DNA from 4 places in the Corynebacterium glutamicum ATCC 13032 genome. Region 3 is predicted to be linked to each of the others. Evidence: predicted binding sites of a transcription regulator. Region 3 holds the regulator's gene; each other region holds the start of a gene.
The links. Region 3 encodes LexA, which represses DNA repair genes until DNA is damaged. Its sites were predicted from a motif close to CGAACANNTGTTCG; they were not measured.
Positions count from the first base shown of each region.

Region 1: the regulator LexA is predicted to act here: its motif matches at 2,437-2,450, upstream of CGL_RS03815 (HNH endonuclease signature motif containing protein).
Region 2: the regulator LexA is predicted to act here: its motif matches at 2,210-2,223, upstream of CGL_RS04650 (HNH endonuclease signature motif containing protein).
Region 4: the regulator LexA is predicted to act here: its motif matches at 2,531-2,544, upstream of CGL_RS12345 (HNH endonuclease signature motif containing protein).

Region 1 covers NC_003450.3:801,918-806,712, reverse strand. Annotated here, with positions in the region: gene CGL_RS03835 (hypothetical protein) at 1-395, opposite strand, end outside; gene whcE (WhiB family transcriptional regulator WhcE) at 921-1,181, shown strand; gene CGL_RS15865 (50S ribosomal protein bL37) at 1,293-1,367, shown strand; gene rsrA (mycothiol system anti-sigma-R factor) at 1,413-1,682, opposite strand; gene CGL_RS03820 (sigma-70 family RNA polymerase sigma factor) at 1,685-2,305, opposite strand; gene CGL_RS03815 (HNH endonuclease signature motif containing protein) at 2,473-3,585, shown strand; gene CGL_RS03810 (SOS response-associated peptidase) at 3,582-4,223, opposite strand; gene aroA (3-phosphoshikimate 1-carboxyvinyltransferase) at 4,234-4,795, shown strand, end outside.
Region 2 covers NC_003450.3:980,789-985,583, forward strand. Annotated here, with positions in the region: gene rraA (ribonuclease E activity regulator RraA) at 199-705, shown strand; gene CGL_RS04640 (hypothetical protein) at 870-1,502, shown strand; partial or broken gene CGL_RS04645 (DUF2199 domain-containing protein) at 1,503-1,937, opposite strand; gene CGL_RS04650 (HNH endonuclease signature motif containing protein) at 2,312-3,865, shown strand; gene CGL_RS04655 (peptide chain release factor 3) at 4,073-4,795, opposite strand, start outside.
Region 3 covers NC_003450.3:2,034,484-2,039,278, reverse strand. Annotated here, with positions in the region: gene CGL_RS09615 (1-phosphofructokinase family hexose kinase) at 1-688, opposite strand, end outside; gene CGL_RS09610 (DeoR/GlpR family DNA-binding transcription regulator) at 685-1,464, opposite strand; gene lexA (transcriptional repressor LexA) at 1,769-2,530, opposite strand; gene CGL_RS15685 (hypothetical protein) at 2,870-3,292, shown strand; gene nrdR (transcriptional regulator NrdR) at 3,399-3,851, shown strand; gene hrpA (ATP-dependent RNA helicase HrpA) at 3,893-4,795, opposite strand, start outside.
Region 4 covers NC_003450.3:2,628,687-2,633,481, forward strand. Annotated here, with positions in the region: gene CGL_RS12330 (substrate-binding domain-containing protein) at 1-170, shown strand, start outside; gene uxaC (glucuronate isomerase) at 241-1,797, shown strand; gene CGL_RS12340 (gluconokinase) at 1,951-2,454, shown strand; gene CGL_RS12345 (HNH endonuclease signature motif containing protein) at 2,618-3,784, shown strand; gene CGL_RS12350 (isochorismatase family protein) at 3,858-4,418, shown strand; gene CGL_RS12355 (DUF3618 domain-containing protein) at 4,458-4,733, opposite strand.

The DNA of each region.
Region 1 (4,795 bases), 1.2 Mb from region 3:
GCGCGCTTATTAAACAGTGCGCCCAAAACGAAGAGAGCTGAGATTCCTGTGACGATCGCCCAGGAGAATCGGCCTTCGATAAACATGTAATACGCAGCCGGCAACAAAATAATATTCAGCATGACGACAGCTCCGCGTCCCCAGCGATGCCCCTTCATCATGTTGATTGCGCCTGCAACAACCGTTCCGAACACAATGATGAAGAATGCAGCGGTACCGTAGCCAACCCACGTGTTGGCGTTATCGGTTTCGTAGACGATGCTTGGATCCGTCTCGCCCGTAGCTTCCCTGTAAATAAGGAAAAAGGCGTAACCGAATCCGATGGTGGATTGAATGAGGGCGACGATGCCGCCCCAGCGAATTGATGCAGGCATGTTCGGAGAAGTCACGGCCATGATTCTAGCTGTTAACTTTGGGAAGACTACTTAGGCGACATATTGGATGACTGGTTGGTTAACTTTTATATTGCACCAGGTGACAATACTTTCCGGTGAAAGCTTTAAGGGGATTTGACACATCGGGCGAGAGTGTTCTTTCTCTAGTTTTCAAGAAACTACAGGTAGTCCGCCTTTTAACACGCCTCAAACAGCAGGGCAATGTGTTCCACCCCACAATATATGCCTTGAATTCGATTAAAACTCGGCCTGAATATGTGAATTACCTCACAAAATGGGGTCTAGGTCTAGCCAACAGCGGGTGTACATGAGACTATTTTCAAGTACCAAAAAGAACTCAGAAAAAACTGATTCTTAACACCGGTGCAGCGCAAGATGAACCCCAGGTAAACGGCAGGACGCAAAGAGCGTCCGTATTTATCGATCGCGGGTTGTGAAATCCACTCTTCAGGCCACTAGATGGTCTCCTTCCTGCGCGCCCGGACCAGTGACAACAACAGGCTTTTACGAAAAGGAGTTATCGAAATGGATTGGCGCCACGAAGCAATCTGCCGTGAAGAGGATCCCGAACTGTTCTTCCCAGTCGGCAACTCCGGCCCAGCACTCGCACAGATCGCATCCGCAAAGATGGTCTGCAACCGCTGCCCAGTTACCTCCCAGTGCCTTGCATGGGCGCTGGAAACCGGTCAGGATGCTGGCGTTTGGGGTGGCATGAGCGAAGACGAGCGTCGCGCTCTCAAGCGCCGCAAGAACCGTGGCCGCGGTCGCGCACGCATCGCAGTTTAAACAACTTTCACAACTACATTTTTCCCGCTGCGTAACCTCATCTTTGTTCCGCTGATGAGCACCCGCTAAAGTATCTACAGTTGATCAACATTTGAACTAAAAGGAGGACTCATGAGCAAGCGAGGACGTAAGCGTAAGGATCGTCGCAAGAAGGGCGCGAACCACGGACGTCGCCCTAACTCTTAAGAAAGAGTAACCGCCTGGAAGACATTTTCTTCCAGGCGGTTTTTTCTATTCCAGATGATGCTCGACACGAATTCGGTAAGAAATTCGCTGACGGAGCTCCACAGGTGCCGATTCGCAGCAGCACTTGCGCAACAGACTACGAAACTCCGATTCGGCCTCTAGCAGTTGCTGGCATGCCGGGCAGCCTGCCGCGTGAATCCGCAGACGCTCGCAGGCGGACTCGCTGAGTTGATCGTCGAGTAGCTGATACATTTCATCGAAGAATTCAGGGCAGCCACAATCACCTTGCGAGTCGCTGCGGTTGAGATTCGTCATCGTTATGCCTCCGAATTTTTCTTCATGTCGGGATGTTCAAGACCAATGCCTTGTTCCTTCGCTACTTCCTTTAACATTCCTCGGAGCTGTTTTCTTCCACGATGGAGTCGGGACATCACAGTTCCGAGTGGAACGTCCATGATCTCGGCGATTTCTTTGTATGCGAGATCTTCTACATCGGCATAATAAACCACCATCCGGTATTCCGGGCTGAGTTGATTCATTGCATCGCCAATTTTTCCGTCTGGCAGATTTTTCAGAGCCTCAACCTCGGCGGATTCCAGCCCTGTTGAGGTATGCGATTGAGATTCAACGAGCTGGTAGTCAGTGATCTCATCGGCAGAGGTTTGCGATGGCTGCCTCTGTTTCTTTCGGTACATGTTGATGTAGGTATTCGTCATGATCCGATAGAGCCAAGCCTTCAGGTTGGTGCCTGGTTTGAAGCTCGCGAACGCCTGGTACGCCTTGATATAGGTGTCTTGCACGAGATCTTCCGCATCTGCGGGATTTCTAGTCATGCGCAGAGCACCGCCATAGAGCTGGTCAAGGAGTGGCAGTGCCTCCTCTTCAAAGCGGGCAGCCAACGCGTCTCCATCGACTGTGCCGGTTCGGTTTTCAGCCATGTGGCCCCTTTCGAAAATGCGTGTTGACTATTCTACTTCCGATAAAAAACAGACCTTTCGGGGGTAGCTGTAAAGCCACGTGAGCTGTTGCTTAGACTTTACTCTACCCCCGCGTGTCCACCACATCAGTTAGAACATATGTACCACTTCAAATCTAGGGGGAAACAATGTTCTACTTCACCGTCAATAATCCGCAGGATCCTTTAAGCACCGAAATTGTTGAGACTAATCGCCGTGACCTCGCATTTTGGCATCGATTACGCCCCAAAGATGACGATGATTTAGCCACAGCCATCAACAAAATATGCGTGCGCACAGGCTTATCCCGCAAACTGATCGCCGCTTGTTTATTTAGCATCTGCTTCCTGCCGTACTTACCCAACTTCCACAAACTCGTCGAAAAGCTTGGTCATCTCGACATGGCGCGCATCAACGCGATCACTAAAGCTGGCGAAAAAGTGCCAAGCGAGAAGAGAGAGCTTTTCGACGCCTACCTCGTCGATTACCTGACGCCTCGAGCGGAGGCTCAGTGCTTGCCCCAGGCAAGCTCAATTTCCGCAATGATGCGGAAATTTATCGCACAACACTGCCCCGACGACAAGGCCTCCTCAGCCACCAATGATGGCTCCATCCGCTACCGCAGAAACAACAAAGGCGGGATCAGTATCACCGTCGATGCCACCGCCAGCGAAGTAACAGAAATCAAAGCTGCCCTGGAACAAATGTCCAAAGATAAGGACTGCACACCAGGCACTTCCCTACTCCACATCATTCGTGGCCTGCCGACAAAAGTCGTACTCAACACCTACGGCACCAAAGACAGCCCTGAATACTTAGAAGGAGGAACCTGGCTGTCAAAGGAACAGTCTGAGTTCTGGAAAACCCGAACCACGTCCAGTCGGGATATGGACGCCGCCCACTTCTCTTACACCACCGCCTACGCTCCAACCCGAGAAATGCGCGTCTACATCAAAGGTCTACGCACCACCTGTAGCGTCCCTGGCTGCAGTGTAGCGGTCGAAAACTGCCAACTGGACCACATCATCCCCTGGGGTGAAGGAGGGCCGACAACACCGTGGAATATTCATCCCCTGTGTGTCTTCCACCACATCCAGAAGACTGAAGGGAGGCTCCAGTGCTATCCACTACCGGACGGCACCGTCCTATTCCTAGTGGATGGAATACCGGTGTTCTCCATCCCCGACGGGCCTTTATCTAAATCGAATAAAACCTGGGGGACAAAGTTCGGCAAATACATGGAGCGTCGAATCGCCGCCTAATCCAGCAAGCCAGCGTGATCGTTACGCACGTTCCCCACATCAGACGACACCTCTCGGACACTCAAGCGCTTCACCCACTCTTGAGAAACCGGATGCAACATCTCTTTAGCTTCCTCAGCTGTACCAAACAGCCATTGCTCCAACTCGTCATGCTCCAAAAACCGTGGCAAACGATTATGCAACCATGCAATCGGCTCCACAGATTCGGTCGTCACCATCGTCGCCGACATCTGATCTAAACCAGTCGACCACAAACCCGCAGCCCACATCAGCTCATCACCTAAAGAAACAAAATGAGGCTTCTTATCGTGCCATTCGTAATAACCATCCATCGGAATTAAACAACGCTGCTGTTTAAATGCATCACGAAACGACGGCTTCTCCGCCACCGTCTCGCCACGTGCATTAAAAAGCGGAGGACCTGAATCATCCTTCTTCCAATGCGGAAACAATCCCCAACGCGCCGGTTCCAAAAGCATCTCTTCCCCGGGGCGAACGATCGGAATTATCTGAGTCGGAGCAAGGTTGTATCGCGGTCCCGGAGTTCCTTGCGGAGCCACGACTGATCGGTCAAGTGCTATCTCGGTTGCATCAATAAGCGAATCACCGGTGGTGAACAAAACAAATCTTCCACACATAACATCTATTATGGTCTTTGTGTCTGATTCGTCTATCTCTTTGCCCATTTGGGATGCTCCGCGCGCTCGCGGCCCCATAGTCTCGGACCTGGCTATCCCTGGTTCCAAGTCGATCACCAACCGCGCCCTCATCTTGGCTGCGCTCGCATCAACTCCATCCACCATCATTGATGTCCTTCGTAGTCGTGATACCGATCTCATGACTGATGGTCTACGCAGCCTCGGAATCACCATTACTGAAGAGGCAGTCGATCGCTACCGCGTTGAGCCCGGACAGTTGTCTGCTGGCTCCGTTGAGTGTGGTCTTGCTGGTACGGTCATGCGCTTTTTGCCTCCTGTTGCTGCTTTCGCTGATGGTCCTGTTCATTTTGATGGCGATCCTCAAGCTCGTGTTCGTCCGATGACCAGCATTTTGGATGCGCTGCGTTCGCTTGGTGTGGAGGTAGACAACAACAATCTGCCTTTCACTGTTAATGCTGGTGAGGTCCCTGAGGGTGGCGTGGTTGAGATTGATGCTTCCGGCTCATCTCAGTTTGTTTCTGGTCTTTTGCTTTCAGCGCCTCGTTTTAAAA
Region 2 (4,795 bases), 1.1 Mb from region 3:
ATTCGGACGGAGTCCCTTTAGGAATTTTTCAGCCTGAATGCAATTTTGCACAACGAGCGCAAGTTTAGCTTTGGGTGTGGTGTTGATTAAAGTTCGAAGACTAATTTGTGGGCAATCTGGTTTTTTCGTAATTGTGTGGGATGAATCTCTTAAAAATTCACATTTAGCAGGACAAGCATACTGTTTTAGTTCTATGCTGTGGGCATGACTCAAAGTGCTCCAGAATTCATTGCCACCGCAGACCTCGTAGACATCATCGGCGACAACGCGCAATCATGCGACACTCAGTTTCAAAACCTTGGAGGTGCCACAGAATTCCACGGAATAATAACCACCGTGAAATGCTTCCAAGACAACGCCCTCCTGAAATCCATCCTGAGCGAGGATAATCCTGGGGGAGTGCTGGTTATCGATGGCGACGCATCCGTGCACACCGCGCTAGTTGGCGACATCATTGCAGGACTTGGAAAAGATCATGGTTGGTCCGGAGTAATTGTCAACGGAGCAATTCGAGACTCCGCAGTCATCGGCACCATGACCTTTGGTTGTAAAGCCCTTGGAACCAACCCGCGGAAATCCACTAAAACTGGTTCCGGCGAACGAGACGTAGTGGTATCGATTGGTGGCATTGACTTCATTCCTGGTCATTACGTCTACGCGGACTCTGACGGAATTATCGTCACCGAGGCGCCAATTAAGCAGTAATTTGTTTTGACGACGCAGTAACGCAATCGGGGATTGTGGTCGATTCTTTAAGCAAGGGTAATGTCGAAACATCTAGGCAACCCGACTTTTATGTCCCTGCTTGAGTTGAAAACTGCTGTCGATCAAAGGTGCCCCAATTGTTTCATGCCGTGAGTTTTGCATTAATGGACTCCGTAAATGTCCTGCTCATTGGCATAATCGTCGCGATTGCTGCTTTGCTGCCTCGCAAGGGTAAATATGGGCCAATCGCCACGCTACTGGTTGCCGGCGATTGGCTTGGCGTTTTCCTCCTCAGTATTTTGGTGATGCTCGTTTTTGATGGACTAGAGGATTTAGTTCAGGGCTTTTTGGATTCAATCTGGTTCGGAGTCATCCTTCTTGTAACTGGCATCGTTTCCTTCGTTGCGACACTGGTTTCTAAAACCGACAGCACTAGAAAGCTTGATGGATTCCTAGCGCCAGTAAAAACTCCTAGTTGGAAAACTGTTGGAGCCGGATTGATCCTTGGAATCGTTCAGTCAGCGACATCTGTACCTTTTTATGCAGGGCTTGGATATTTGAGCGTTGGCAATTTCAGTCCAGAAATTAGGTATGGCGGACTTGTGGTCTATGCGACCTTGGCTCTGAGTCTGCCGATTATCGTGGCAATTCTCGTTGGAATGGTTCGCAAATACCCTGAAAGTCCTGTTGGTAGGTTGTTTGAACTGATTGGTCAAAATAAAGAGAGAGTCACCAAATGGTCGGGCTATCTCGTGTCACTGGTTCTGTGCATAATGGGCATTACTTCGATCCTGTAACTAGCGCATGTACTCATGAGTCACTAGTAGCCAACTATTGATTCGAAGGTCAGCTTCCCTCGAGGAAATTCCTTTGTGGAAGTCTTGATACATGCTCGAGGATTCTTCGAGTGGCTGGAAATGCGGGTAATAGTCTTCATGCTTCACAGTTAAAAGAACTGGCGTCCCATAAGAGTCTTCGAGGCCTGGGAATTTGCTTGCCAAGAATCCTGGGATGCGAACCTTTTTCATCACATTGCGATAATTCAGATATGTCATGAGGTCAGAGTGTTCCACCTCAACCCAACCTCCATAATCGAGCTTCTTCTTACCTCCATCGATGGGGATTTCGATGTTTGATTTGATGAAATGACGCTTCGGTTTCGGGTTCAAAATTTGGCACACCGATGATCCTGTAGAAACTCGATGTCCGCGCGATTGAGCCTCTATAACGGGGTCGGGGAGCTTGAGGTTAAGTGCAGGTGCTCCGAAGTGTGCAACGCCGCAGTGTTCGCACTAGAAATGGCCAGGTTTCATGATTTCTCCTTAAATTTAGAGTGTGAGACACCCATAGGCTAGGAGAGAATGGGGGAGAGTGGCGCTTTGAGGTGCCTGCCGTTGTGGATAACCATTTTGAGGTACGCGTTACCTGTGGATAACTCTCTTTGACCTGGAAGATTGGAGAGATTTAGGGAAGGATTGGGCGTAACTCTAGTGTGATCAGCTTTTGAATAAGTGTTTGAATATCACCCTTGCGTTCGAAAGTGTGAGCGGGTAAGGTGGGTGATAACAACGCGGGGAATAGATCAACGGGAAAGGGGGAAGACACCATGAGCATCACCACACACGTCCAAGCACTCACCACAGCACTCAACGCCATCGACAACCATTTGGCCAGCATGCTTGACCATGGTGTCACCCCAGACCAATACAAGGCCATCGAGCCCGACCTCATCGCCCTAGAACACACCATCAACCACCACGCCACCATCGCCGCCCAAACCACCGCCCTCGCCGAACGCACCAATGCTGCGCAGTCGATTGGCTCCACCCACCTCATCGACTACCTCACCACCACCTTCGGCCTATCTAAAGCACGCGCCCACCACCGCATCAATCTCGCCCACTCCCTCTACCCCATACCGAAGCCAAACTCTGGATCTGGCAACGGCGGTAATGGTGGCAATCCCGACGGTGGTCCTGATGGTGGCGACTCGGGTGATGACGACTCCGGCGATGATGACCCCGACCCCGAACCGGACAAGCCTGAAGACGGCAAACCTGATAGTGATAAGCCCCGTAGGCCACGGATCAGCGCGGAAAAACACGCCATCATCACCGACGAACTCGCCCGCCTCAACCCGAATACCACACCCAGCGCCGAGGAACTGCGCAACCAAGCCCTGAGTCAGGCGATCTGGCGCACCCCAGAAGACCTCCGCACGTGGCTACGCCACCAGGTCACCACCGCGAACAAAAACAACCCCAACCCCATCACCGCCATGAAAAGGCGCTACCTCTCAGTAGGTAAACCCGATGCCGACAACATGGTCCGCATCAGCGGCCTCGTGCCCGCAGCCACCGCAGCACTGATCACCGCGAACACCGCACCGTTAACCAAACGCGGCAACCTCGTGGATCTACCAGCAGCAGAAGATATGCGCACCCGAGGGCAACGCCATGCGGACGCGTTGCATCACATCATGGAGATCTACAACCACGGTATTGTCACCCCAGCTCGTGGTGGAACAGCCAGCATCATCATCTCCATGACCACCGATGATCTTGACGAGATCAACCACGCCAACAGCAGTGGTGAAAGTCTGCTTAACAACCTGTACCCCACCAATACGGGTTACTCATTGAACTTGGCGGAGATCATGAACCTCATCGCTGCGAAATACGACTTCGCTGTGCTCCTCGATGGTGAGACGGGGCAGCCGTTGAACGTCAATCGGATGCAGCGCTCAGCGAACCTGACTCAACGCATCGCGTTGTTTGCTTCTGAGTTGGTGTGCTCGGCACCCAATTGTGATCGGCCGCAGTTAGAGTGCGAGGTTCATCATTTAGATCCCTGGATGAGAGGTGGGCTGACCAACCTGGTCAATCTCACGCATCAGTGCTTTAATCACCACCCACGCAACGATGATTCCAGGAGTGGGGTCAATGGTAAAGGGTTTATGGACCGCGATCCTGCTACTGGAAGAGTGGGGCACTACCCAGTGGGTGGTGAGGGGCCGGTGTTTAACCGGTCGGCTGCTGCTGATCGTTCCGGTGGTGCGTGGGCGAGGCGTAAGCATCATGGCCCGCCACCCACACCGCCGGACCCGCCGGATCCGCCTGGTCCTGAGCCGGATCCTGGTGATGAGGGCAGATTGTTCTAGCTCTTGTTATTGCTGAGTTGTTGTCATGTTGCTGTGCCTGTTGTCAGTCGCCCCAGTGTGTCTAATACCGGGCACACCCATGCCTTGCATCAACATACCGACAAGCCAGCACACCCCGAACTGGCCAGCCGGGCCCGGGCCACCTGGAACCTGACGTCGACAAGCAAAAATCCCAAGCAGCCCAAGCCACCAAAGCCGCCCAGTTAATTACTCAGCTACCAGCGACTCCAGCACGAAATCAGGGTGCTCCTTCTCGATGAAGGATAGGCGCCACTTGTCGCTGAACAGTGCAATCAGTTCGCCGTCGGTGCGGGTGAAGATTTCCACGCCGCGCTGCTTCGCCAGTTCCGGTGCGGTTTCGGCGGTGGTGCGGCGGGCGACGGAGTATGGAATCGGATCGGCGACGGTTTCGACGTTGTATTCGACTTCCATGCGGGCTTGCATCACTTCGAACTGCATTGGGCCGACAGCGGCCATGACTGGGTTGGCGTCGCCACGCAGGTCGTTCTTGAGGATCTGGACGACACCTTCGGAGTCCAGCTGCTCGAGGGCTTTGCGGAACTGTTTGTATTTGCCGAGTGATTTGGCGCGCAGGATGCGGAAGTGTTCTGGCGCGAATTTTGGCATTGGTGGGTATTGGATTTTTCGGCCTTCGAAGATGGTGTCGCCTGGTGCGAGGGCGCCGGCGTTGACGAGGCCGACGATGTCGCCGGGGAAGGCGGTTTCGACGGTAGAGCGGGTGCGGCCGAAGACGGTGAGGGCGTATTTGGTGGAGAAGCTGCGGCCGGATTGGGAGTGGGTGACTTGCATGCCGCGGTCGAATTCGCCGGAGACGACGCGCATGAAGGCGAGGGTATCGCGGTGGTTTTTGTCCATGCCGGCTTGGACTTTGAAGACGACGCCGGAGAAGTCGTCGGTGGTGTCGCGGTG
Region 3 (4,795 bases):
CGGTGACACCGCTATCAATTAAAGCGCGCGCTGCCGCCACAGTCGGGGAGAGATCTCCCTCTACCCATGGACCTCTCAAGGTTTTGGGTTCTAATCCAGTGGCAATTTCGATTTCTTCCGCAGCCACAATCAGCGCATCCGGGGACGTAGCTGCAAGCTGTCGAATAACCGCACGCAACGCAGCACCAGTTGCTGCGATAGCTACCTTCACATGAGGGTGGTACAAGCGAAGTGATCTCACCACATCCACAAACCACGCAGCAGGCGCGATAGACGGCAAATTGCCACCCAACAACACCCACGCGGCATCTTCGGCTCGACGCACCACTAGATCACGAAGAATTGCCAACTGGGACACATCCAAAGGCATGGGGGAGTCTTTGAACTTAGTCTCATTGCCCTCTGCATCACGCATGGTCAAATGCATGGGGATGGGACCTGCCACCGGAATAATTTCATGAGGCAACCCAGCAAACGTCACCAGGCGCATGTAATGAGAGATTTCTGGAGCGGGAAAAACTGCAAAAGTTTCATTGCCGCCATAAAACAAGGTGGCAGCCACACCGGTGCCAAAACCACCGGCAACAGTGGAAACCTGCCGGATTTTGTTTGCTTCGCCAATTTCGATGGTGCCGTCAAGCTCATTGGTGCTCAACAGATACGGACTTGCAGTGACTGTAAGAATCATTCTGCAATCACAACTTCTACATCGCGTTCTCGCAACTGCTCAACGAAACTTGCTGGTGCACCCGCATCGGTGACCACCACATCGATATCGCTGATTGCGCCAAAGCTCACGAGGTAGTCGGTGCCCATCTTGGTGGAGTCACACAACACCACCACCTTGTGGGCGTTGGTGATCATCGCAGATTTCATGGCAGCCTCTTGGGAATCGGCCGTAGACAATCCGTGATCCAACGTCAACGCGTTGGTGCCGATGAACACTACATCCGCACGCATCAGCGCGAGAGTACGAAGCGCAGTGTCACCCACAACAGCCTGGGTGATCGCGCGAACGCTTCCTCCAAGCAGCTGGACATCATCAAGCCCGGCGTTGGCCAGATTAAGTGCGATGGGGAGGCAGTTGGTCACGATCGACCACTGCTTGGAGCTAGGATGCTCAGAAATGAGATCGGCCAAAGCAGTAACAGTAGTTCCCGCATCGAGGAACAGTCCGCCATGCTCAGCGGGCAGGAACTGCATCGCTGCCTTGGCAATGGAGTACTTTGCTGACGATGCAGACCTGAAACGAGTATCCAAGCTCAACTCTGTGGTTTGGAAAGATTGGGTGGCTACTGCGCCACCGTGAACGCGGTGAACAATTCCCTCGCGGTCTAGCACCGCAAGGTCTCGTCGAATCGTCTCTGCAGTGACATCGAATCGGCCCGCTAATTCTGTGACATTTACACGTCCCTCAACTGCCGTTAATGAGGCAATCTGTCGACGGCGCTCCTCTGCGTACATGTCACTCCTTAAAGCAAAAAGCCAATTTACTAAATATGTCCGAATTTCTTACCCATTGTCTCACTGTCCAACGCCCAAAAGCCTCATTTGGTTGCCGGCGGAGGGGTGAAATCGGGAGTCAATCAAAAAAACCGGGCAGCGTTTTTCTATTGTCCGGCCCAGAATTTTCGAAAACCCACAGGTAAACTCACTTTCTAGATCAGCAAAAACTTATTTGCCCGATTACCCCCGAATGTGGCTATATAAAGCAAAACCCGCCACGATATGTGAGAACACATACTGTGGCGGGAACCTGAAAAGCGACTTAAAGCTTGCGCATCACGGAAACAACCTTGCCCATGATTTCTGCATTCTCAGCAGGAATTGGGGCAAACGTATCGTTGTGTGGCAGGAGCCAGATGCCAGATGAATCCTTGTGGAATTCCTTCACGGTGGCTTCACCGTCAATCATTGCCGCGACGAACTCGCCCTGCTCAGCGACCGGCTGGGAACGAACAACAACCCAGTCGCCGGTGAGGATGCCAGCATCCCTCATGGACTCGCCAACAACCTGGAGCATGAACAAGTCACCGTCTCCGACGATTTCTGCGGGGAGTGGGTAGTACTCTTCGATGTTCTGCTCAGCGGTGATCGGGCTACCAGCGGCAATTTTGCCCACCACTGGGACAAATGAGGTCTGGCCAGCTAACTCAGGATCATGGACCCCGGCCTGAGGGGCCTTGCTCTTTGCCTGTGTAGCAGCCTTGGAGGAACGGCTTTCAGTTTCTGGAAGGTGGCGAACATCCACCGCGCGAGGCTTATTAGGGTCCCTGCGCAGGAAGCCCTTCTTCTCTAGCTCTTTAAGCTGGTAAGCAACGGAAGAAGTGGATTGAAGTCCTGCAGCATCACCAATTTCCCTAATGCTTGGTGGATAACCCCTCAAAACCACAGCATCTCGGATAACCTCTAAAATCCTGCGCTGCCTATCTGACAAACTTGCTGGATCTGGTTTTCCGTTGGGCAAGGTCTTAACTGTGCGGCTACCGCGACTGCCTCGTGCACCTGCTGGCTTCTTTTCGATTGCCATCTTCCGTTCCCTTCCTCTCATTGTTTGCCCGTTAAAGCACTAAAAACTCTGTTCGCTTCCATGTTCACTCTTGATGAGGGTTCATCCAGTGTGAACTTCTGAAGCTGAATGCTGAGCTATTCGAACCTCTGTCAGTATTTCTAGTTTCCAACCATACAGGTTTTCCTGCGGAAATGGTACGAGTGTTCGAGATTTTTAAATCTTCTCTAGACAACGTTCGAACGGGGTGCTATAAATCGAACATAGAAACTTAGTCGAACATGTGAACGGTATTGGTGTTCGAACGTGTCGTGGCTAAAAGTTAAGATGTGGGCAAACAATTGAGGCGGGAGTTTTGAAATGACTGTTTATGCGGGTAAAGAGCTAGATTCACGTAAGCTGCGTCAAGGTGTGGTCGTACCTTCCGCTGCTGTCTGGATGGGGGAAGGCGCCGGTCTTAAATCAGCTAATAAGAGGCATGTTCGAACGATTGACTGTTCGAATGGAGATCGTTTTCATCAGCCATCAAGTCTTCGCATTCTTCCACACGGTGAAAGAAATTATCGAACATCACAGCAACAGGTGCGTGAACAAGACCCAGAAAACACCACAGGTGGCAATAGTGACGCGCGTTCGATTAAAGAATCCCTCAAACAATGGGCGGGCGGAGGACTGTTTGGGCTGGTTATTTTCGCCGGAATTTTGCTCTCCCAATCAGGGGAAGAAGAAGTGAGCCAGAACTACTACGAAACCCAGATGGTGGGTGTCAGTCTCGGGCGCTAATCGGGAATAGATCAATGCTGGCATAAACTAAAGGCACAACAGCCGATTCACTTATTTTTAGGCGAATGCTTGAAGTCGAAGTAAGTGAGGGGGAGAGGATCCGTTAGTGTACTGCCCATTTTGCCAACATGATCATTCAAAAGTCATTGACTCCCGCGTCATTGACGCCGGAAGCGCCATTCGCAGGCGCCGCGAGTGCAGCAAATGCGAAGGCCGTTTCACCACCATCGAAAAAGCTGTTCTCCTCGTTGTTAAAAGAAACGGCGTCACTGAACCGTTCAGTCGAGAAAAAGTAGTCACCGGTGTCCGTCGTGCATGCCAAGGCCGCGACGTATCAGATGACGCGTTGAAACGCCTAGCTCAGCAAGTGGAAGAAACAGTCCGCAGCAACGGAAGCTCTCAAGTACGCGCTAACGATATTGGTTTAGCCATTCTCGATCCACTGAGAGAACTCGACGAGGTAGCGTACCTACGCTTTGCCTCTGTGTATAAGTCTTTTGACAGTGCTGACGACTTTGAAAAAGAAATCCGCCTCATGCGCAGACGCGGAAGGGACTAGCAGACACAAAGTCTTAACTAGTCCCTCATCTCAAGCAGTGCTTATCGAAGCTTGGCAATAGCCTTCTGGATTCTCTGCGCCGATACAGGTCGGGGAGTGCCTAACCGCTGTGCAAAGAGGCTGATCCTTAGTTCCTGAATCTGCCAGGCAATATCCTTGGCTTCCTTGGTGTTGGCTCGCGCAGCGGGTAGCTTACTGAGCTGTTTCTCCAGCTGCTCTTCAACGAAGTTCACTTCATCTTGACGGTCGGCGTCACGATCCGGATTTTGGTTCATCTCTTCTAGGCGAATCGTCAACGCCTGCAGATACCTCGGAAGGTGCCTCAACCTACTGATGCCGTGAATGCTGATGGCCTGCTTTGGCAAGAGGAAATCCAACTGGGCGGTCATATCGTCAATGGCAGGTCCAGACCAGGACTCCAGCTCTGACACAACGGATGCATAGTGAACCAATGCTGGGGCTAGCTCAACGACAGTTCGACGAACAACTCCTGGTGTTTCCGGCTTCACCTTGGCTAGAAGAACGTCGAACTCTTCCGGTGAACGCACAGCTCCGCCGTGTTCAAACATCAAATCGCGAATTGCGGCGATACGGGCATCAGAAACCAGTCCTTCGGCACCGCCGTGGGGATAGTTGTCCACTGCGACTCGTTGTTGCAAGGGTAGTCCCTTGACCATTTGCTTTGTGGATACTTCAATCTCACGCATCAACAGTGTCAATGTTGCGGTGATCATCGAGGCATCAGCAGCAGCCTTGGTGGGCATGACCTTGACGGATACGCCAGTCGGGGTGACAACCAAGGCGGGGTACGCGGTGACGGACTGTCCATCGACAGTGGTCTCGATTTCTTCATCGATGGTGCCCAAGGTATCTGTGGTCCACTGCGTAGTTTCATCTTGTTCGGATGCCTTAGCAACGCTAGAAACAGATGCCCTGATTTGGTT
Region 4 (4,795 bases), 590 kb from region 3:
CGGTTGCGGGGCCGCTTCGGGCAGTGGGTCGAGTGGCGACAGCGAACCTGATTGCCCTGTTAAAAGGCATGAAAGCACCTCTGATGGCGAAGCCCCGCGAACTGCCCACGCGTCTCATTGTTCGGGAATCTTCACTGAAAACAGCGGTGGATTTGAAACGCAGCTCGTAGTAAAAGCGCCCTGGTTGCAACAATTGGCAACAAGTAGATATCGCTGAGTGTGACGGGCGATCATGAAGTCATGACTACTTCACATGCATCACACCCCGATCGGTTGCTGCCAGCTGATCCTGGTACCCGTGACATCGCCCGTCGCCTACTCGCGCACGTTGAAGATTTACCCATCATCTCCCCTCACGGACACTTGGAAGCTTCCATGTTTGTCAAGGATGAGGCTTTCCCTGATCCAACTAGCTTGCTGATCAGCCCTGACCACTACCTCACCCGCATGATGCACTCCGCTGGCGTTGACCTGGCAGATCTGCGTGTTGGCGGACATGAGGGTAAGAGTGCTCGTGAGGCATGGCGCATTTTCATGTCCCACTGGGATCTCTACGCAGGAACCGCAACTGGCTACTGGGTGGAGCAGGAATTTGAGCACGTTTTCGGCATCAACGCGGAGCGCCTGAATGTTGGCACCCCAGAACATGCTGACGCCATCTTTGATGAGCTGACCGATATTCTTGCCAAGCCAGATTTCCGACCACGCGCACTGGCTGAGCAGTTCAACTTGGAAGTTCTAGCCACCACCGACGATCCGCTCGATGACCTGGCAGATCACAAGGCACTGGCAGATGATCCAACCTTCTCCCCTCGTGTGCTCCCTACCTTCCGCCCAGACGCATACACCAAGATGTACAACGCTGGTTGGGCAGAAAAAACCACCAAGCTTATCGATACCGCAGGTGACGGCAAGGCAGGCTGGGAGGGTTACCTCCAGGCAATGCGCAACCGCCGCCAGTACTTCATCAATCACGGTGCAACCTCCGCGGACCACGGTCTCCACGACACCGACACCACCCCACTGAGCCACAAAGATGCCCAGAAGATCTTGGACAAGGGTCTCGCTGGCACAGCAACCTTGGCTGAAATGCATGCCTTCGAAGCCAACACCACCTACCGTTTCGCGGAAATGTCCCAAGAAGACGGCCTGGTCATGACCATCCACCCAGGTGTGTACCGCAACCACTCCGCATCCGCGCAGAAGAAGTTCGGGGCTGACATCGGAGCGGACATCCCATTCCAGATGGAATTCACCAACGGTCTGCGCCCACTGCTCAGCGATTTCGGTGAGAACAAAGATCTCATCTCTGACAGCAGTTTCAACCGCTGGCTGCGTACGGTTTCCCTCGGATCGACCCAGGATGCCGATATGGCTGCAGCTTCCAACTTGGCAGCCAATTCTAAAATGGCCCGCCAGAACACCCGCGATATCCTCGACGCAGTCTCTGATGGTGGCGTCATGCTCGGCCGAAACGGTGCCCTAGTGTTGGGACCTGTGGTTGGAACTCTCCACATTAAATTCATTGCGCCTTTGAACAAGCGTGTGGAAAGAGTCATGTACAAAACTGGACTCTCAGAAGCTGCTGCAGCTGAGCAATGTGCTTTGGAGGATCGTCTCCGCGAAGAGATGGCCCACGCTTTGTATCAATGGAATCCGGGACGCGATGAAAACTATGACCTCGTGATCAACACCGGTTCGATGACATACGAACAAATCGTTGATCTAGTTGTGGAAACTTACGCCAGGAAGTATCCGCTCCACGTGAGAATCATTCCGAACGGAAAAGACCAATAAACATACAGTCCCCGTGATGTGACCATACACACCACGGGGACTGTGGCGTAGGTCTTACAAAATTCCCCAAAAAGAGTTATGATAGTACCAATAAGTTTTTGTGGCAGCCTCCTGCATTCGGCAGTCGAGACGCCACCAAAGAAAGGATAAGACATGTCAGCAGCCGAAGGCTTACATATTGTCGTCATGGGCGTTTCTGGCTGCGGCAAATCCTCCGTCGGTAAAGCCCTAGCAGCGGAGCTCGGAATCGAATACAAAGACGGCGACGAACTTCACCCCCAGGAAAACATCGACAAGATGGCCTCCGGCCAGGCACTTGACGACGACGACCGTGCATGGTGGCTAGTCCAGGTTGGCAAGTGGCTCCGCGACCGACCAAGCGGCGTCATCGCATGCTCCGCCCTCAAGCGCTCCTACCGCGATCTCCTGCGCACCAAATGCCCAGGAACCGTCTTCGTCCACCTCCACGGCGACTACGATCTCCTACTTTCCCGCATGAAGGCCCGCGAAGATCACTTCATGCCATCCACCTTGCTAGATTCCCAATTTGCAACCCTCGAGCCGCTCGAAGATGACGAAGATGGCAAGGTTTTCGACGTTGCCCACACCATCAGCGAACTGGCCGCCCAATCTGCAGAGTGGGTTCGCAACAAATAAACCCCTAACCCATATTAGAACAAGGATTTGTGCGCTTTTTCCTGTTCTGGTGTGGCTTTTCCTCACATCTAACAATCGAATAACTGTTCGAATAAAAGGTTGAAGGTGTCCCACCCCCACGGCACAATGGATGGCAAGAACACATGAATCCAGGGGGATACTCATGACCACTGACATCTACTTCAGCCACAACAACCCACACGACCCATACGCCCACCACACCACCGAACTCAACCGCGACACCCACCACCTCTGGGTCACCCTCACCACCGACTCCAACGACTTCGACGCAGACTCCTTCACCACCGAAGTCATCCGGATCACCGGCTACTCCCGCCACGAAGTCAACAACGGCCTTAACGCCATGGCTGCGATGACCAACCTCCCACACCTACGCGCCATCCAAGAACGCTACTACTTCCTGAGCATCCGCTACCTCGCCTCCATCATGATCGCCGTGGCCAAAGCAGACCCCACCCTGTGGGAAGAACTCGACCTGCGCATCACCGACGCCTTAACACCAGTCACCGCAGGGGAAGTCATGATCCAATCCTCCACCCTGTCCAAACGCATCGCCGCCTGGATCAAAGAACTCGACCCCGAACCCACACCAGAGCCCACACCGAAAGAGGACTATGTTCACGTCCACACCACTGATGAGGCGACCTATGTCCGCATCAAAATCAGCGGCCCCAACCGCCTGATCCTCAATGACATCATCACCCAACTCAAAGACACAGACACCGAGGACAGCCTGCCTGAAGCGCTCATGGCGTTCCTGACAGAGAAAATCCAGTTAAAGATCACCAAATACCTCTTCACCCCACATAAGCACCCTGAGCAGGTGTGGTCACCGGACTACGGTGACATTGATCCCGAAGCCTATGCCAACGCCACCCTCGTGTGCGCCAAGGACTTAGATGAGCTCGCTGGAGCCACGGAGAAGAGCTACACCCCGAGTGAGAAGATGAAAGCCCTGATCAGAGCTCGGGATGGGCATTGCCGCTTCCCAGGGTGTTGCGTTCCGGCGAGTAAGTGCCAGGTCGATCACATTATCCCGTGGGCGGAGGGCGGCCCGACAGCGGCGTGGAACCTGCAGTTGTTGTGCCAGCGGCATCACAATATGAAAACCGATGGTCGCTTTACTGCTGATGCTAATGGATTGGCGGAGATTAGATGGATTGGGCCGATGGATGTACCAGCGGTGACCAGGCCGACGGGTCCGTTGGTGAAAGCGATGCCGCGGGGGATTTGGGGTCAGGTGTTGAGGGATCGGATCCAGGCTAGGTTTGAGCGGATCCGCGACCGCGCCCTCAACAAAGAAGACTAGAAGCGCACAGGTTTTTGCATGGCTAGACTTTGAATGAGTAAGCACCAACACATTTCAAAGGAAGGGTTTCACCATGGCACGCGCACTCATTCTGGTTGATGTTCAAAAAGACTTCTGCCCCGGTGGCAGCCTAGCCACCGAACGAGGCGATGAAGTGGCGGGAAAAATCGGTGCCTATCAGCTGTCCCACGGCTCAGAGTACGACGTCGTTGTGGCGACCCAAGATTGGCACATCGATCCAGGCGAGCACTTTTCAGAAACCCCAGACTTTAAAAACTCCTGGCCAATCCACTGCGTCGCGGATTCCGATGGTGCCGCCATGCATGACCGCATCAACACCGATTCAATCGATGAGTTCTTCCGCAAAGGCCATTACACCGCGGCGTATTCCGGGTTCGAGGGAACTGCAGTCAGTGAAGAACTCCTCATGTCTCCATGGCTGAAGAACAAGGGAGTCACTGATGTAGACATCGTAGGGATCGCTACGGATCACTGCGTTCGAGCCACAGCACTTGATGCTCTCAAGGAGGGCTTCAACGTCTCCATTTTGACGTCGATGTGTTCTGCGGTGGATTTCCATGCGGGAGACCACGCTTTGGAGGAACTACATGAAGCCGGGGCGATTCTGATTTAAAGAAACCTTAAACCACGAAACGCCCCGTCGAAAAGCAATTTAACGCTCGGAGAGCAGGCGCTGGATTTCCTTCAGATCGTTTGCCTTCTTACGGCCACGCACAACGCTGAATACAACAGCACCGACGACGACAGCAGCGACGCCCAGGAGCACCTTCTGTACGTTTGATTCCTGCAGCTTCGCGGTTGCCTGGTTCTTGGCGTCATCGACCAAGTTGGAAGGCTTGCTGCGGTCTGCCAGCTCGTCGAGGGTGGAAGCCAACTGACGGCGGGTGCGCTCAATATCGCGCTGGATGTCTTCAATGTTGCGTGCCACTGCGCTACTCCTGATTGGTGTATCTGTGATCAACTAAAAAATTTAACGCGTCATGAAAACCC